3 regions of the Candidatus Clostridium radicumherbarum genome follow, and region 3 is predicted to be linked to each of the others. Evidence: predicted binding sites of a transcription regulator. Region 3 holds the regulator's gene; each other region holds the start of a gene.
The links. The regulator Rex, encoded in region 3, represses fermentation and respiration genes when NADH is low (regulators of the CRP and FNR family bind a similar motif). The targets are predictions, from matches to a motif close to ATTGTTAANNNNTTAACAAT.

Region 1: the regulator Rex is predicted to act here: its motif matches at 3,211-3,230, upstream of ACJDUH_RS02485 (DUF5692 family protein).
Region 2: the regulator Rex is predicted to act here: its motif matches at 2,455-2,474, upstream of adhE (bifunctional acetaldehyde-CoA/alcohol dehydrogenase).

Annotation. Positions count from the first base shown of each region.
Region 1 covers NZ_JBJHZY010000001.1:502,711-508,896, reverse strand. The annotation lists gene ACJDUH_RS02495 (FAD-dependent oxidoreductase) at 1-1,391, opposite strand, end outside; gene hypB (hydrogenase nickel incorporation protein HypB) at 1,427-2,098, opposite strand; gene ACJDUH_RS02485 (DUF5692 family protein) at 2,142-3,158, opposite strand; gene ACJDUH_RS02480 (TetR/AcrR family transcriptional regulator) at 3,284-3,856, opposite strand; gene ACJDUH_RS02475 (cupin domain-containing protein) at 4,071-4,328, opposite strand; gene ACJDUH_RS02470 (ABC transporter ATP-binding protein) at 4,408-5,055, opposite strand; gene ACJDUH_RS02465 (ABC transporter permease) at 5,076-5,885, opposite strand; gene ACJDUH_RS02460 (ABC transporter permease) at 5,892-6,186, opposite strand, start outside.
Region 2 covers NZ_JBJHZY010000001.1:1,182,784-1,188,969, reverse strand. The annotation lists gene adhE (bifunctional acetaldehyde-CoA/alcohol dehydrogenase) at 1-2,431, opposite strand, end outside; gene ACJDUH_RS05610 (hypothetical protein) at 2,688-3,182, opposite strand; gene ACJDUH_RS05605 (hypothetical protein) at 3,328-3,912, shown strand; gene ACJDUH_RS05600 (hypothetical protein) at 3,995-4,264, shown strand; gene ACJDUH_RS05595 (bifunctional metallophosphatase/5'-nucleotidase) at 4,331-6,186, opposite strand, start outside.
Region 3 covers NZ_JBJHZY010000002.1:198,608-204,793, forward strand. The annotation lists gene ACJDUH_RS10830 (electron transfer flavoprotein subunit beta) at 1-142, opposite strand, end outside; gene ACJDUH_RS10835 (acyl-CoA dehydrogenase) at 164-1,303, opposite strand; gene ACJDUH_RS10840 (short-chain-enoyl-CoA hydratase) at 1,408-2,190, opposite strand; gene ACJDUH_RS10845 (redox-sensing transcriptional repressor Rex) at 2,350-2,991, opposite strand; gene ACJDUH_RS10850 (ABC-F family ATP-binding cassette domain-containing protein) at 3,182-5,095, shown strand; gene ACJDUH_RS10855 (hypothetical protein) at 5,212-5,355, shown strand; gene ACJDUH_RS10860 (DUF554 domain-containing protein) at 5,462-6,139, opposite strand; gene ACJDUH_RS10865 (YajQ family cyclic di-GMP-binding protein) at 6,160-6,186, opposite strand, start outside.

The DNA.
Region 1 (6,186 bases), on a different contig from region 3:
AGGAAATATGCGCAAGAAAGTCCTGCAGGGCCAGCACCAATTACAGCAATTTTCCCTGCTCTTTTTACCATTTTTTCAGGTACATAGCGGTGCTTAGCATTTAAATCCTGATCAGCAATAAATTTTTTAATTTCATCAACTGCAAGTGGTTCATCCACATCTCCTCTAGTACAAACAGCTTCACAATTTCTTGGACAAATACGTCCGCAGATAGCTGGTAATGGATTTTCTCTCTTTATAAGCTCTAATGCATCTCTATATTTTCCTTGTGATGCCATCTTAATATATCCTTGAACTGCTATATGAGCTGGACATCCAGTTTTACATGGACTTGTTCCACTCTCATCAACAACTTTACGATGACGATAATCAAAATCCCACTTGTCTTTTCCCCATTTAGTATCATATGGAGTATCTTTTTCCTTAGGAATCTCAATAGGTTTCTTTAAGCATAATTTTTGACCCAATCTTAAAGCATTTGATGGACAGTTTTCTACACATTCTCCACAAGCAACACATTTATCTGTATCCACTTGTGAAATATAGTTTGATCTAGACCAATCAGGATTTCTATAAAGATTTGTATTTCTAAGTCCAAAACAAGAACATCCACAGCAATTACAAATAGCAAGGGCATTTCCTGGACCTGATAAATTAGGTATCTGATGCATTAGCCCTTCTTTTTCAGCTTGTTTGCAAATATTAAATGCTTCCTCCTTAGTAACTTCTTTGCCTCTTCCTGTACGAATATAATAATCGGCAACTGGACCAAGCCTAAGGCATATATCCTCAACTCTATGACCACATCCTTGTCCAAGGATTCTCATAGATGCACGACAGGCACAATCCGTAACAGCAAAACGATCATTATTATTAAGAATATATTCTATTTCCTCATAAGAAGCTTTTCTTGTATCTCCATCAATAGCACTTTGAACCGGAATAACTCTCATTACACCTAAGCCAACTGGAATATTTCCTGCCATTAATGCACCTAATTTTCTTGTATATTCTTCAAAACACTGACCAATTACTGGGTACTTCTCCAAGTTTACTTTGTTATCCACCATGTATTCCATACAGCCTGGAACAAACAGCTCTAAACAGTATTGATTAACACCATCTATTATTTCTAATTTTATAACTCCATCTAAAGCCATTTGATAAAGCATTTTCTCTACCTCTTCAACTGGCTTTCTGCACTTAGCAGCAACCTCTTCTACAGTTTTAGGTTTTCTTATTTCAAGACAAAGTGCTACTTCTGCCATTTCATCTGTAACAAGAGGCTCAAAAATTCTATATTCCGGATCTTCTGGCTTTACTTTTATAAGTCCTCCTGTAATTCCAGCAGCAATCTTATTGGCCATTTCAAGTACTTTTTTCTTAACCACATTCATTCCCCCCCAAGTAATATTTCACTATGGCATTATGCCTTATTCCAGTTTTTAACTTCGCTGCGAATCCAATTAATCCATTCATCAATTCCCTGACTATTTTTTGCAGATATGGGTATAACCTTGATATTAGGATTCAATTTTTTAACACGCTCTTCTACTTTCTTAAAATCAAAATCAAAATTAGCTATTGCATCAATTTTGTTAATTAATACAACATCCACAATTGAAAACATTAGAGGGTACTTTAGCGGTTTGTCATCTCCCTCGGGTACACTTAAAATCATGGCATTTTTTGATGCTCCTGTATCAAATTCTGCTGGACATACCAAATTCCCTACATTTTCTAAGATTACAAACTCAAGTTCTTCTGTTCCAAGCCCTAGCAGGCCTTGTTTAGTCATACCTGCATCCAGATGGCACATTCCCCCTGTATGCAGCTGGATTACTTTTACCCCAGTTTTTGAAACAGTATGAGCATCCACCTCTGAGTCAATATCTGCTTCTAAAACTCCAATGCTCATTTCATCCTTCAAGGCTTCAATAGTTCTTAAAACAGTTGTTGTTTTACCGGAACCTGGTGATGACATTAAATTCAATAAAAATGTCTTATTCTTTTTTAATTCCTCCCTAAGGAGAGCTGCTTGTTTATCGTTATCTTCAAAAACACTTTGTTTAATTTCCAAAACTTTATATGCATCCATATGCTTCACACCCTCATTTATTAAAGTTACATTATTATCTTTTTTATAAATTAAAAACATTACCTTGATTTAATGATACGCCCTCTTCAAGTGCCTTGATTTCCTTATATTCCTTAAGATCTGTATAAAGTTCCCCAAGATAAGGATTTCTCTTTGTTTTAACTACTTTATAAATCATGTAGATAAATACTCCTATATTTGCAAGTAAAGCTGACAGGCTGAATGCAAACAGCGGTATTTTATTATAGGAGGATGATACTGCAAAGGCCCCTTTGTCAATAAATGCTGGGAAGGTCTGTGCAAACATACACCATATTGCCAAGGTTTGTGCACGATGCTGAAGCCATGCTCCTTTTCCCACTGTAAATGCACAGAGAGTTGGAGCTAGCAGCAGAGCAAAACCGCAATACCAGGAATGACCCGGAAGACAATTGTAAGTATAGGCAAAGTTCCATAAATCATAAGCTATTATCCAAAACCACAGCATATCAGGCCACAGCATATCTTTGCTGCCATCATTAGCCGTCTGTTTTTTTATACAAATTCCAAGCCATCCTGTTATAGTTATTATGTTTAAAATACCAGCTATACCGTTCATAAAATTCCAAGGCCCTCCAAGTACATACATGGCCTCATCTACTAAATTTCCTCCACCAGCATATTGAATACCCACTTGAAAATCACGGATTACTGCTTCCATAATGTTTATTGCAAGAATAAGAGGTGGAAAACATAGTGCCCACTTTTTATCAGATAGTTTCCATTCTATGCCTGTGACTTTGTTTCTAAACTTAACGTGCCTGATGCACCAAAAGCCTATACATCCAGCTGTGGAAGAATACACCTTTGCTAAATGAAACCAATCTGTATAAGTTGTTTCATTTAATACCGTAAACCATAATATTGAAAGTGTCAGCGGCAAAATAACAAAGCTGAAAAAGCCTACATATTTCCATCTACGAGCTGCCTCATTAAAGCCAAAAAGTGATATAAAAACAATTATCCAAACTCCCCATACACTTAATGCTGATGCCCCTTGACTATAGTTGAACACAAACATAATATACCCCCTAATATATAAAATTAGTGTTTTATACATATATTGTATAATTTTTGTTAATCTTTTATCAATAGACAAAAAAATAAAAGTGTCTATTTTAACACTTTTATTTATATATTAAAAATTTATTTTATTTCTTCTTTTACAAAGGCAGCTACAGAGCGAGGAATACTTCCTGATATCATAATCAAAAGCTTCTTAAGAATAATTTCCGGTTCCTCTTCCATTCCTTCACTTACCCAATCTATCATAAGACCATTAAACACATGTATATAGAAATTTATAATGAAATTTTTATCCTTAGTTTCTAGTTTTACTCCTAACTTTTCGATGCACTCATCCACTACGGAATCCAGCAGTCTGTAAGACAGACCTGTAAGGTAGATATTGGTTTCAGGCCAATAAGAAGAATTATATACATGCAAAATCATTTTTGAATTCTTCTTCAGATAATTCATTGTAGCCATGAAACCACCACCCCAGGTTTCAAAGGTTCTATTTTGCGCAATTTCTATTGATAGTTCCTGAAAAAATACGAATTTAAAAACGTCCATAATATCAGTAAAGTGATTATAAAAGGTCTGCCTGTTTACTCCGCAATATTCACAAAGTCCTTTCACAGTTAGCTTATCTATAGATTTCTTGGCTAATAACTGTTTAAATGATTCACTTATCAAAGCTTTAGCATTGTGTTTCATAAACTTCTCCTTTAATACAAAAAGTATTGATTTTATATTGAGAAAACTATTGTGAAGCACCATTTTATTGTTTGCTGCTATTATTAAACCTTTCAATTATTGCTTTAATAATTATTATATCATATTAATAATTCTATCAGATAATAATAATGGCATACATAAGAGTCATTACTTATTTATAGTAATAACTCTTATGTATGCCATTTGTTTTAAATTAGAGTTTTGGCACTAAAAATGAAGCTACATACATTTCCTTATCTGATCTTAAGGCATGCATGCTGCCTGCTGGAACAATAAAAGCCTTGCCAACAGAAAGTTCAACTTCACTTTCCTCAAGTACACCAAAGCCTTCGCCTTGTATACAGTAAAATATTTCATCATGTCTATCATGCTTATGCATTGCTACCTTTTTTTCTGCAGGAATATGATATACATTTGCTGCAATTGAACTCTTTATACTTTCTAAATCCATCTTTAGTTACCTCCTAGAAGCTTATTCATTTAATATTATATATCAAAATTACTTTTTAGCTCAACTATTATAAATTCATTTATATATTAATAATTCTATCAGATAAGTAATTGGCTTCATCCTTATCATGGGTTACCAGAATTGTTGTTAAGCCATTATTTTTATGATAAGCTCTGATAAAACTTGTAAGTTCCAATCTTAATTCTTCATCCAAGGCATTAAAAGCTTCATCCAAGAAAAGAGCTTTAGGCTTTACTACAAGCGCTCTTGCAATAGCCCCTCTTTGGCATTGTCCTCCACTTAGCTGAGATGGATACCTTTTTTCAAGTCCATTAAGTTTAAGTTTATTAATCATATCCAATGCTTCAGTAATCCTCTGAGCTTTATTTATTTTCTTCATTTTAAGACCAAAACATATATTATCTAATAAATCCATGTTAGGAAACAATAAGGGCTGCTGTGCTACCATAGCATAATTTCTCTTCTCAACCGGCATATCAGTAATGTCCTTATTATCTTCTAATATTCTGCCTTTATCAGGCTTTATAAGTCCCGTCATAAGCTTTAAAAGTGTGGTTTTCCCGCAGCCGGAAGGTCCTAGTATTGAAACAAATTCTCCGTCTTCAATTTTTAGGTTTATATCTGATAAGATAAAAGCATCTTTATGATCTAATTTGTTATTTCCTTGAAAGGTTTTCTCTATGTTTATAAGTTCAAATTTAGGCATAATTTCCCCCACTCCAAAAGTTAAAGTATTTTAAAGTGTTTATTTTTATAATAAGTCTTTAATACAAAATCTAAAATTGAGATATTAATCAATGCTACAATAGAAAATATTAAACTATAAACAGAACCGATAGCCTTATCTCCTCCATTTATAAAGGGAATCATTATTATAGCTAAAGTAGCTACTTTTCCTCCTCCTACTAATAAAGTCAAAAAGTATTGACTAGAGGATATTAAAAAAGTAAGGCTTGCACCTGCAAATATTGAAGGCAACAAATGAGGAAAAATAATATAGTAAAATTTCTTTGCCCTGTTTGCACCTAGAATTGATGCCTGATCTTCAAGATTAGTGTTTAATGTATTAAAGGAAACCATCATTGCCTTTATCATGTAAGGTAAGCTAGGCAATATATGTGCTAAAATAACTCCCAATATGGACTCTGTTAATCCAAGCTTAATAAATATGGTATACATCCCCATAATAGCTGTAAAGGGTGGTACAATTATTGGAGCAAATAACAACACTTTCATTATTGTTTTACCTTTAAACTCATATCTCGTGAGTGCCATAGCTGCAGGTATAGCTAATATCAAATCTATAATAATTACGGATATACCAATAACTAATGTGTTAATAACAGCTTCATAGGTATTGGGATTATCATAAAATACATATCTAATAGCTCGAATACTAAATTGACTAGGAAATACAGCAGGCCATCTATAGTTTATGGATATGCTTGTGATAATCAGTGGTAAAAAAGGAAGAATAATTAAGAAAGCAAATATTATTGCTATTATAATAAATTTTGCAGCTTTAAGCTTGTTCAAATTAACTCACCATCTCACCTGTTTTTTTATATCCGATTTTTGTATAATTTTATAGGCTAAAATACCTAAAATTGCTGTAATAATAGTAAGCATAAAATTTGCAGCAAGAGCCAAAGGTCTTATTATTAATTCTCCATTTATATAAATATCATAAGAAAAAACTGCCGCAAGTTTAGGATAGGTAACTCCTAGTAAATAAGGTACTTCAAAATCTGAAAAGGTAAAAGCAAAAACTATAAGCATGGAAGATATCCATGTAGACATTAATAAAGGTATTACTACTTCTTTAAAAAATTCTTTT
Region 2 (6,186 bases), on a different contig from region 3:
TAGATTTTGGCATATTAACCTGTGCCTTTAAGTCTTGTATAGCCTTTATTAATAATTCAACCTTTTCATCTTCTGAACTTCCACCAAGATTTAAATAGTCAGCAATTCTTGCATACCTAAATTTCGCATTTGGATATTTATATTGTGGAAAAGCTGCTTGCTTTCTTGGATTATCTACCGCATTATATTTAATGACTTCGTCGATCATTAAGGCATTAGCTATTCCATGAGGAATATGATGCATTGATCCGAGCTTATGAGCCATTGAATGACAAACTCCTAAAAAAGCATTTGCAAAAGCCATTCCTGCCATAGTTGAAGCGTGAGCCATTTTTTCTCTTGCCTTAATGTTTGTAGTACCTTCATTATAAGCAGCTGGTAAATACTTAAATATCAACCTTATAGCCTCAAGTGCTAATCCATTGGTATACTCTGAAGCTAATACTGATACATAGGCTTCTAAGGCATGTGTAAGAGCATCTATTCCCGAAGCTGCTGTTAAGCCCTTTGGCATCTTCATCATAAGCTCAGCGTCTACAATTGCCATATCAGGAGTTAATTCATAGTCAGCTAATGGGTATTTCACTTCTGTTTTCTCATCAGTTATAACTGCAAAAGGTGTTACTTCTGAACCAGTTCCTGCAGAGGTTGGTATTGCTACCATCATAGCCTTTTCGCCCATTTTAGGGAAGGTATAAACTCTCTTACGAATATCCATAAATCTCATAGCCAAATCTTCAAAGCGAACTTCCGGATGCTCATAAAGTACCCACATGATTTTAGCAGCGTCCATAGGTGAGCCTCCACCTACTGCGATTACTGTATCAGGTTTAAAACTTGCCATTTCTGCAGCACCTTTTCTTGCAGTAGCAAGTGTAGGATCTGGAGCAACGTCATAAAACACCTTGTAATCAATTCCTATTTCCTCTAGAACTTTTATAACAATATCTATGAAGCCTAAATCATATAATACCTTATCAGTAACAATGAAGGCCTTTTTCTTACCTAAATCTTTAAGTTCTCGCAAAGCGACTGGAAGACAACCAAATTTGAAGTATATTTTTTCTGGAACCCTAAACCAAAGCATATTCTCTCTCCTTAAAGCTACATTTTTAATGTTTAGAAGATGTTTTACTCCTACGTTTTCAGATACTGAGTTTCCACCCCAGCTGCCACAGCCTAGTGTTAAAGATGGTGCAAGTCTAAAGTTATAAATATCTCCGATGGCACCTTGAGAGGAAGGCATGTTTACTATCGTTCTTCCGGTTTTCATTGCTGCTCCGAACTTTTCAATTCTTTCCTTTGATTTTACTTGGTCTGTATACAATACAGAAGTATGTCCAAATCCGCCTAATTCAACTAATCTTGCTGCCTTTTTAAGGGCTTCATCAAAGCTTTTTACTCTATACATTCCAAGTACAGGAGATAACTTTTCATGAGAAAAGGCCTCTTCAAGTTCTACAGATTCTACTTCTCCTATTAGCACTTTAGTTTCTTCAGCTACCTTTACACCAGCCATTTCTGCTATTTTAGCTGCTGGTTGTCCTACTATTTTTGAATTTAAAGAGCCATTAATTAAAATAGTTTTTCTTACTTTGTCAACTTCTTCACCCTTTAAGAAATAAGCTCCTCTTTCCTCAAATTCTTTTCGAGCTTCCTCATATACTTCATCCATAACAATAACAGTTTGCTCAGAAGCACATATTACACCATTATCAAAAGTTTTTGAAAGAAGAATAGAACTTACAGCCATTTTTATATGAGCTGTTTCATCTATTATTGCAGGAGTGTTTCCTGCTCCAACTCCAATTGCAGGTTTACCTGAAGAATATGCAGCTTTTACCATGCCAGGACCACCTGTAGCTAATATTATGTCAGCCTCTGACATTACCATCTGTGAAAGTTCAACTGTAGGTTCATCTATCCATCCTATAATTCCATCTGGTGCACCAGCTTTTACTGCAGCTTCTAAAACTATTTTTGCAGCAGCTATAGTTGACATCTTAGCTCTTGGATGAGGAGAAAAGATTATTCCATTTCTAGTTTTTAAAGCTATTAACGCCTTAAAAATTGCTGTTGAGGTTGGATTTGTTGTTGGAACTATAGCTGCAATAACTCCTATTGGTTCTGCTACTTTTGTTAATCCAAAAGCCTCATCTGTTTCTATAACACCACAGGTTTTTTCATCTTTATATTGGTTATATATATATTCAGAAGCAAAGTGATTTTTAATTACCTTATCTTCTACTATTCCCATTCCTGTTTCTTCAACTGCCATTTTAGCTAATTTAATTCTTGCATTATTTGCTGCCATTGCAGCTTGTCGAAATATTTCATCTACCTGATCCTGTGAGTAAGTTGAGAATTTCTTTTGAGCTGCTTTAACCTGTTCCATTCTTTGCATAAGTTCTTCTAAATTTGTTACCTTCATAATAATTCCTCCTACAGAACTTGTTTGTTAAATATTTAACTATGTTTTTATTATAAAGCCTTTTAATTTAAAATGCAATAGTTTTTGTTAAACTTTACACAAAGTATTTTTTAAATCCCTACTCCCCAAACATAGGAATATCAACTTATCTGTAAACGTTTTTTATTTATTTATAAATTTATCTTCAATAGAAAATAAGATAAAATCATAATTCTTTGTTTATTATTTAACAATTCAATACTGAAAAAATACCGCATTAACTTAATGCAGCAGTAATTTTTCTCACATATAATAGTACATCTCCAGGATTATCATCAACAATCTTATACAGATTTTCACTTTCAGGGGAAGGATAGTAATAGCTCAAATCGTAGTCGTCTTGGACATAATCAATGACTCCTGTAACAGCAGGCTTCCATCCTTTATCGATTAACTTCTCAAATATATTTCCCTTTATTAAAATTTCAAGAGACTGAGGCTCATAGCTTTTATTCCATAAAATACTCCAAGCTTCTTCAAAATCAAATTCTATCAAATTATCTAACTCAAGGACCGCATCTTCTGCGGCATAATGTGCAGTCATTTCACTTATTCTTATTTTGCCAAAACTTTTAATAATATAACTAAATTTGTACTTTCCTTTAATTCTTGTGTAAAGCTTATCCTTCTCCTCTACCTTCCAGCCGCTTTTTACTAGTTGAACATCTGTATAAGCAGAGGTCATCTTAACTATAAATTCCATTACTTTCATCGGTTGCTGCTCCTCATCGTCAATTTGAAATCTGAATTATTAGGTATATTATATCATATTCTTTTTGCTCTAAATAATAAATTATTAACCAATTTCAAAACTATAGCATAAAATGTACTGTAATCTTTTTTAAAGGAGTCTGAAAATGAATCTTAATTATGGCGATAAAGAAATCTTTGATGAAAAAAATACTGATAATGAGCAAAGCAAAGATAAAAGCCTACCTGAATATGAAGAATTATTCGAACCTGATGAAGATGTAGCAACCAATATGGACAGAAGCTATAGATTTAACTTTGATGAAATTAATGATGACTTTACTGAGTTTATTCCAATTTACACTTGCCCATATTTTAGACAGCAGCATTTCCCAGGTGGAAATAATCCACCACCAAGGCCGCCAGTTGGACCTGGTGGACATCCTGGAATGCCACCTGGAGGCCATGGCGGACATCAAGGTATGCCGTCATCTCCACCACCAGGGTATAAGCCTCCAAAGCCACAAGAACCACATATGCATGGCGGTATTTCTACACACGCTGTAGATCCCGGTGCTATAGCGCCCTGTAAATTTAGATTTTCTTATATTTGGTTAAGGAATGGTGATTCCTTCTGGGCTTATATAACCCATGTTGGAAGAACTTCAATAGCTGGCTATAGATGGGATGGCCGCAGATGGGTTTATTTTGGAATGGATCTTAGAAAAATTGAAAGCTTTACCTGTCATTAAGAAAAAAGCTATGATGAGATGCTGAGGTAAATACGATCCTTCGCCTGTAGGCGAAATAACCAAAGAATCCTTTGATGCACCCTTGCATCCTCCACCAAATTATATTCCTGATATATATAGAGCAAGAGCACTTGGCATGTGCAGGCCTCCGAAGTCTAATAATATTATGCCCATAACCTTTACTCCTTGTTTCTTTAAAATCACTTATATATGGCTTAAGGACTATACCGGCCTTTGGGTAAAACCAATAAATTTATCAGAAGATTTTTGGATATGCTGGGTATGGAATTTAAACCTTTGGATATTGGCTAAAGTACCTATTATAAATATAGAAGCCTTCATATGCAATTAAACATAAGTTAATAGCTGCAGGATTTTACTCCTGCAGCCATTTTATTTTTTAAGCTAGTTTTAGTAATTAAGCATTAACCTTTTTCTTTTTTCTGTCATAGATAACTACTGCTACTCCTAAAGCTGCAATTAATGCACCAAAGTCTACAACCATTGTAAAGTCAACTGCTGAACCAGTTTGAGGAAGCTTAGAGGAAGAAATTGCTGTGTTATCTATTACGAAGTAATCACTGCAATGATCTGTTGTAAATATAATGTATCCTTCAGCATCTACAGCTACATCCTTTTGTGCAACTTCATATGTGTTCTTATCTGCAAAGTATCTTAATACATTTACAGTTCTATTAGCCCAATCCTTGCCTATAAATATTTTAATATCAGCTTTTCCTGGTAGTTTACCTTCATATGCAAAGGAGAAGGAGGCGATAGCAACATCTTTGCCTACTATAGCCTTAGCTTTAGCTGTTTCTTTAGCCTTAAGATCAGCACTAACGGTCTTTAAGGATAAATCTATGTCTTTTATTAACTCTGGCTTAATATCAAGTCCATTAAATGTCCAAGTTACTCCATCCTTTTGGAAGATTACAGTCTGGTCTTTTCCAGCTATCGCAGTAAATATATCCTTAGAAACTATTGTATTTGTGTCTATATTTACATTAGTAATAGCCTTATCTGGCGAAGATTTTATAGTATCAACTACAGTTGTAGTATCATTTGGTACTACAATATTCTGGTCTCTAACAGCTACAGTCCAAACCTTCCAGTTCTTACTGTTAGTTGGAGTAATTGTTTTATTATCTTGAACATATTTGAACATCATGTTTCTAACTTGTCCGTCATCTCCAAGAGCCTTAGCAGAATCATAATAGGTTGCAGCTATTGTTGCAGCACTACCAGGTGTTAAACCTGCTGCAGCCATGAATCCGCCGCCACCGTTGTATCTATAGTTGTTTATTGCTACTTTGAATACATCTGTATCCTTTACAAGCTTTCCATTAAACTTAAGATTTTTTATTCTTCCAGTGCCACCAATAACTACTCTTCCATTAGCATCTGTTGTACAAGCTGGTTGAGTTAAGTCTAAATCATAGGTAGCCCCATACAATTGATCCAAGTTATAATCCATAATTGTTTGAACTTTTTTCCCATCTTTGTCTATTGTATACTCTGCTTCTATGGCATCTGTTGGATTATTCACTTTTCTATAATATCTAGCTGAGAATTCCATCCAATCCTTAAGCTGCTTACCAGTCATATTTACGCCAAATAAGAAGTTTTCATATACATAAACTCCCATAATGTCTTGCCTCTTTATATCTCCTTGTGGAACTTTTGCGGTAAGACTAAGTGGAGCTGCAATTGAAAGCTGTGAATTTGCTGCATTCATTTGAACTTTATTTACAAGTTCCATTATTGATGAAGGTTCAGTTATTTGTTTAGTTCCTTCAAATTCAGCTGTTGCTTGACCAATTACTGTATTTGTATATGCAAGAGTTTTAGTCTGATATGGATCTGCAATTGCAAGTATAGCTGGGTCTGCAACTATATCTGTAGGTAATGTAACATTAGCTGCATTTAATCCTACAAATTTTCCATCTGCATTAATATTGAGATCAATTTGGCTGAATATACCATCACCATTCTTTGGTTCTACTACAGGTACAACTTTTCCATCAGGATTTGTAAAGGAATAAGTTTTACCAGTATGTGCATGTCCAGCAAGAATTGCATCAATTCCTGATACTTGTTTTGCTATTAAATCTGCTTGATTTTCTGGAATTGTATCAGTTAAATTGCTTGTTCCAGTATGTGCTGACACTATAACTACATCAGCGCCTGCACTTCTAACCACAGGAACCCATTTCTTAGCTTCATCTACTAAGTCGTTAAAATGTAGCCCAGCGTAATGTGCTGGATCTTCCC
Region 3 (6,186 bases):
ATACTAAAGCCTCTTCAAGTGCATTTTTATCATCTGGATTTATAATAGAAGGCACACCTTCTCTTATAAGTGTTCCAGTAATCGGATCTATCTTAACTTCATTTGTATCTGGTACCTGTTTAATGCATACAATTATATTCATAATAAACCCCCATTTCTACTGTTAATGTAGTGCACTTCCTGCAATAACCATCTTCTGAACCTGTGAAGTGCCTTCGTATATCTCAGTGATTTTAGCATCTCTCATCATTCTTTCCACTGGATAATCCTTTGTATAGCCATAGCCTCCAAAGATTTGCACAACCTTTGTGGTAACCTCCATGGCTGTTTCAGAAGCAAACAGCTTTGCTCTTGCAGCCTCTACAGAATATGGTACGCCAATATCCTTATTTAGGGCAGCCTTATAAACAAGAAGCCTGGCAGCTTCTATTTTTACATCTAAATCAGCAATCATCCACTGAAGTCCTTGAAAAGCACTTAAGCTTTTCCCAAATTGCTTTCTTTCCTTCATATATTTTAAAGCTTCCTCATAAGCACCTTCTGCAATTCCAAGGGCTTGTGCAGCTATACCTATTCTTCCACCATCTAAGGTTTTCATTGCAATACCAAAGCCCTTACCTTCTTGGCCAACTAGATTTTCTTTTGGCACGATACAATCTTCAAAAATAAGTTCAGTAGTTGAAGAAGCTCTTATTCCAAGTTTATTTTCTCTTTTGCCTATAGAAAAACCATTATAGCCTTTTTCAATTATGAACGTCGATATTCCTTTTACACCCTTACTTTTATCTGTCATTGCAAAAATTACAAAGGTATCTGCAGCTCCTCCATTAGTTATGAAGATTTTAGAACCATTTATTACGTAATGATCTCCTTCAAGGATAGCTGTAGTCTGCTGACCTGCAGCATCTGTACCTGCATTTGGTTCAGTAAGACCAAAGGCACCAAGTTTCTCCCCTTTTGCAAGGGGTATTAAATATTTCTCCTTCTGCATAGCATTTCCAAACTGATGAATTAAGCCAGCACAAAGAGAAGTATGCGCTGAAAGTATAACCCCTGTTGATCCACAAACTTTAGATAATTCCTCAACTGCAATTATATAAGAAAGATTGTCTCCTCCAGCTCCTCCGTATTCTACTGGAAAAGGTATGCCCAACATATTATATTTCGCCATCTTTTTTACATTTTCCATTGGAAATCTTTCAGTCTCATCTATTTCGGCAGCAATTGGTTTAACCTCATTTTCTGCAAATTCCTTAACCATTTGTCTGACAAATTCCTGTTCTCTAGTAAATGTAAAATCCATACATTTCCCCCCACTTCATACAAATCTATAATTGAAGATGATTATTGAAATTTCCCTTAAGGACAATTCATACTCTTCTTCATTTTCCTTGTAAATATTAATTATTAACTATTAGAAAACTTCTTGCTTCTCTTTTCTAAAAATGCTTCCATGCCTTCTTTCTGATCATTTGTTGAAAAACACTCGCTAAAGATATCCGCCTCATACATTATTGCTGTGTCTATGTCCACTTGCATACCATTATTAATTGCTGATTTGCATAGTTTTATAGCAATAGGCGCATTGGCAGCTATTGTATTAGCTAGATTTTTCGCCTCTTCCATAAGTATTTCTGGTTCTATGAGTTTATTAACAAGGCCAATTCTATAAGCCTCATTTGAATCTATGACTTTTCCTGTATATAGTAGTTCCTTGGCTATTCCCATTCCAACCAGTCTTGATAATCTCTGAGTTCCACCAAAGCCTGGAGTTATACCTAGTCCCACTTCTGGCTGACCAAATTTTGCCTTAGTAGAAGCAATTCTAATATCACAAGCCATAGCAAGTTCACAGCCTCCTCCTAAAGTGAAACCGTTTAACACTGCTATGACAGGTTTCTCCATGTTCTCTATCTTCCTAAAAACCTTATTACCAAACATACTGAACTTTCTTCCTTGCAATACATTTAAATCCTTCATTTCTGAGATGTCTGCCCCTGCAACAAAAGCCTTTTCTCCAGCTCCTGTAATTAATACTACGTAAATGTCCTCATCTTTAAGTAGATCGTCTATAGTTTGATCTAGTTCAAAAAGTGTTTCTGAATTTAATGCATTTAAAGCTTTAGGTCTGTTAATAGTCACAATAGCAATATGATTTTCCTTTTCAAATATAATATTATTCACCCATATCCCCCCAATAAACTTCACTATGTTAAAATATTAACAAAAGTGTATAAAAATAATTGAAGCATTTGCTCCAATTATCATTATACACTTTTAATTTTCATCTTTCAATTAAATGAGCGTATTATTTTTAATATTTGTAAAAGTTTAATTTTTCTGATAAGTTTATTCTTCGTTTCTATCCTTCAATAAATAGGAAAGAGTAAGCAAGCTTTCACTTAAATGTACATTTTCAACTACAACATCCTCAGGAATTTCTAAATCTGTAGGTGCAAAATTCCAAATAGCTTTAACTCCATTTTGAATTAAGGCATCACAAACCTTTTGTGCACTATTTTTAGGAACACATATTATTCCAATATCAACTTTATTTTTGTGCAAAAATTCAGGAAGAGTATCAATATCTTTAATTTCAACATCTCTTATACTTAATCCAGTTAGCTTAGGATTTGCATCAAAAATACCTATTAGAGAAAAACCTAACCTATCAAATCTAGTGTAATTAGCTATGGCTTGACCTATGTTACCAGCACCTATAATTATTGTGTTGTAATCTTTTGTCAGTCCTAAAATTGAACGTATTTCATTGCTTAAATCTTTTACATTGTAACCATAACCCTGCTGACCAAAATCACCAAAGCAATTTAGGTCTTGCCTTATTTGTGAAGCTGTAAAGCCTATCTTTTCACTAAGCTCTTTAGATGATATTCTATCGATATCATTTTCTAATAATTCTTGTAAATATCTATGATATTTAGGTAGTCTTTTTATAACGGCCATTGATATATTATTTTTCTTTTTATCCATTGTTTTCCTCACATCCATTAAGTTATTTGTTTAATAATTTATACTTTATAGTATTACCTAATTTTTTTTTACTGTCAATATTTTTGTAAATAAGTAATAAAACAATAGTAAAGCTTTATGCCCCTTTTAAATATTTCTATAACATAGTACAATATACACTAATGGATGAAAAAATTTTGGAGTGATTAAAGTGATAGTTTTAAGTTGTAAGGAAATAAATAAAAGCTATGGTATTGAGGTTATATTAAATACAATTACTTTTAATATAAATGAAGGTGAGAAAGCAGGTTTAATAGGTGCCAATGGTGCTGGAAAGTCCACACTTTTTAAAATTCTAACGGGTCAGTTTGAACAAGATAAGGGCGATTTATTTATTGATAAGAATAAGAGGATTGGCTACTTATCTCAGCACTTAGCCTTAGAAAGTACTAATTCTATTTATGATGAACTCTTAACAGTATTTAGCGAACTTATTGAAATGGAAAATAGAATAAAGGAGTTAACTGAAAAGTTAAATGAGCCCTATGACAGCTCAAGAAAAGAATATCATGAAAAAATTATTCATGAATACACCTCCTTATCAGATCTTTATAATAACAGAGGTGGTTTTACCTATCAAGCAGATATCAATAGAGTTTTTAAAGGTCTCGGTTTTATTGAAGAGGATTTTAATAAAAACATAAATATCTTAAGCGGCGGTCAAAAAACAAGAGTTGCACTTTGTAAACTGCTATTAACTAGCCCAGATATCCTTTTACTAGATGAACCTACAAACCATCTTGATTTAGATGCTATTGAATGGCTTGAAGAATATTTAAAAAATTATAAAGGAACAGTTATTGTAATTTCCCATGATAGATTTTTCTTAGATTCTATAACTAATAAGACTCTTGAACTAATTAACGGGCATGTAAACAGCTATAATGGAAATTATACTGCTTTTGTAGAATTGAAAAAGAAAAATTATGAAGTTCAGCTTAAGGCTTTTAATATTCAGCAAGCTGAAATTAAAAGGCAGGAAGAAATAATTGAACGCTACCGTTCTTTTAATAGAGAAAAAAGTATTAAGGCTGCTGAAAGCAGAGAGAAAGCACTTGATAAGATTGTAAGAATTGAGGCGCCTGATAAAGAAAAAAAAGCTGCTAAAATTATCTTTGAAACACAAATAAAATCTGGCAATGATGTTCTGTATATTGAAAATTTAAGTAAAGCCTTTAGTGAAAAGCTTTTGTTTAAAAACTTGGACCTAGATATTAAAAGAGGAGAAAGAACAGCATTAATCGGAGAAAATGGGAGAGGAAAAACCACCTTATTTAGAATTATTATGGATAACCTTGAAAAAGATTCAGGTGTTAAGGTTCTCGGCAAAAATGTTTTTATAGGCTACTACGATCAGGAGCAATCTAATTTGCATTCTGAAAAAAGTGTTATAGATGAAGTTTGGGATGATTTCCCTAATATGACTACTACAGAGCTTAGAAATGCTTTAGCAGCATTTTTATTCACAGGTGATGATGTATTTAAGAACATTGATACACTTAGCGGTGGGGAAAAATGCAGAATAAATCTATTAAAACTAATGCTGTCTAAATCTAATTTCTTACTTTTAGATGAACCTACAAACCATCTAGATATACCCTCTAGAGAAGCTTTAGAAGAATCCATACTTACTTATGATGGTACAGTACTGGTTATTTCCCATGACAGATATTTTTTAAATAAGGTAATTAATAAAATTTATGAACTTAAAGAAGATGGAGTTAAAGAATATTTAGGTAATTATAGCTACTATATAGAAAAAAAGAAAAATCCTTTAAGATTTGAAGAAGAAATAGCAGCACAGGGAAAAACTAAGACTCAAATTCAAGATGAAAGAAAGAAAAAAAGAGAACTGGAAAAGCAGGAAAAAGAAAAACTTTTAAAAGTTAAAAATATCGAAGCCGAAATAAGCAGCAATGAAAAAAAATTAGCAGACTTACAAGACCTTCTTTGTCTTAAGGAAACTTATTCAAACCCGCAAAAAAGTGAAGAGGTAAATAAGGAAATCGCCGCTGCAAACAGTATTTTAGAACAGTTATATGCCGATTGGGAACAACTTATATAATGCATGAATAATTTAATTACGACTGATATTTTAATATATAAATCTTTATCATAGTTTAAATATGAAAAATAATCACATACTATAATTGCAGGCATTATAAGGATGGTGATTAAGCTATGGGAAGAAAAGAAAATGAGCATCAGGAACCCTCAACTGGTCCTAACAGTTGTAAATATCATTCAAGAAGTGCAGCCTATAAACAAGATAACAAGGCTCAAGAAGAAAATACTAAAGAAAAGTTCAAAAATAATAGTAAGTAAAAAATTAAAGAAGGATTCTTCCTTCTTTAATTTTTATTACTCAGATGTTGATAAGCCCCATATTTTTTATAAAAAAATGTGGGGCTTAGTATATTTATAGCAAAATCTAAAAAATCAAAAAATAAATTATCGGAATAATTACTGCTGGAAGAAAATTTGCAACCTTTATTTTTGTTAGTCCAAGCATGTTAAAGCCAAGTCCCATTATGAGCACACTTCCCACTGCAGAAATTTCAGTTATTATAGCTGTCTGCGTTAAAATGCCTTGTAAATAGGAAGCTCCAATTGTTATAATTCCTTGGTATAAAAAGACTGGAATTGCCGATAAAGCTACTCCAATTCCTAAAGTAGAAGTAAACATTATTGCTGAAATACCGTCCAGCACAGACTTTGTAAAGAGTATACTATGATCTCCCTTTAAGCCGCTGTTTAAGGAACCAACAATGGCCATAGCTCCAACGCAATAAACTAAACTTGCTGTTACAAAGCCTTCAGAAATTTTCCCGCCTTTTCCTTGAAGCTTGCGTTCTATTGAATCTCCTAATTTAAATAATCTTGCATCTATATCAATGGCTTCACCAATAAGTGCCCCTATAACTATAGAACAGATTACCACCAGCATATTTTGAGATTTTATGGCTCCTGATATTCCTATTACCAAAATGCAAAGGGCTAAGCCCTTAATAATTGTTTCATTAATTTTCTTTGGAATCCCGCCTTTAAGAATAAAACCAACAAGGCTTCCTCCAATAATAGCTAAAGCATTTACAATAGTTCCTAACACCCCATCACGACCCTTGCTTCTTATCTATAGTTTGTAAACTGCATGTC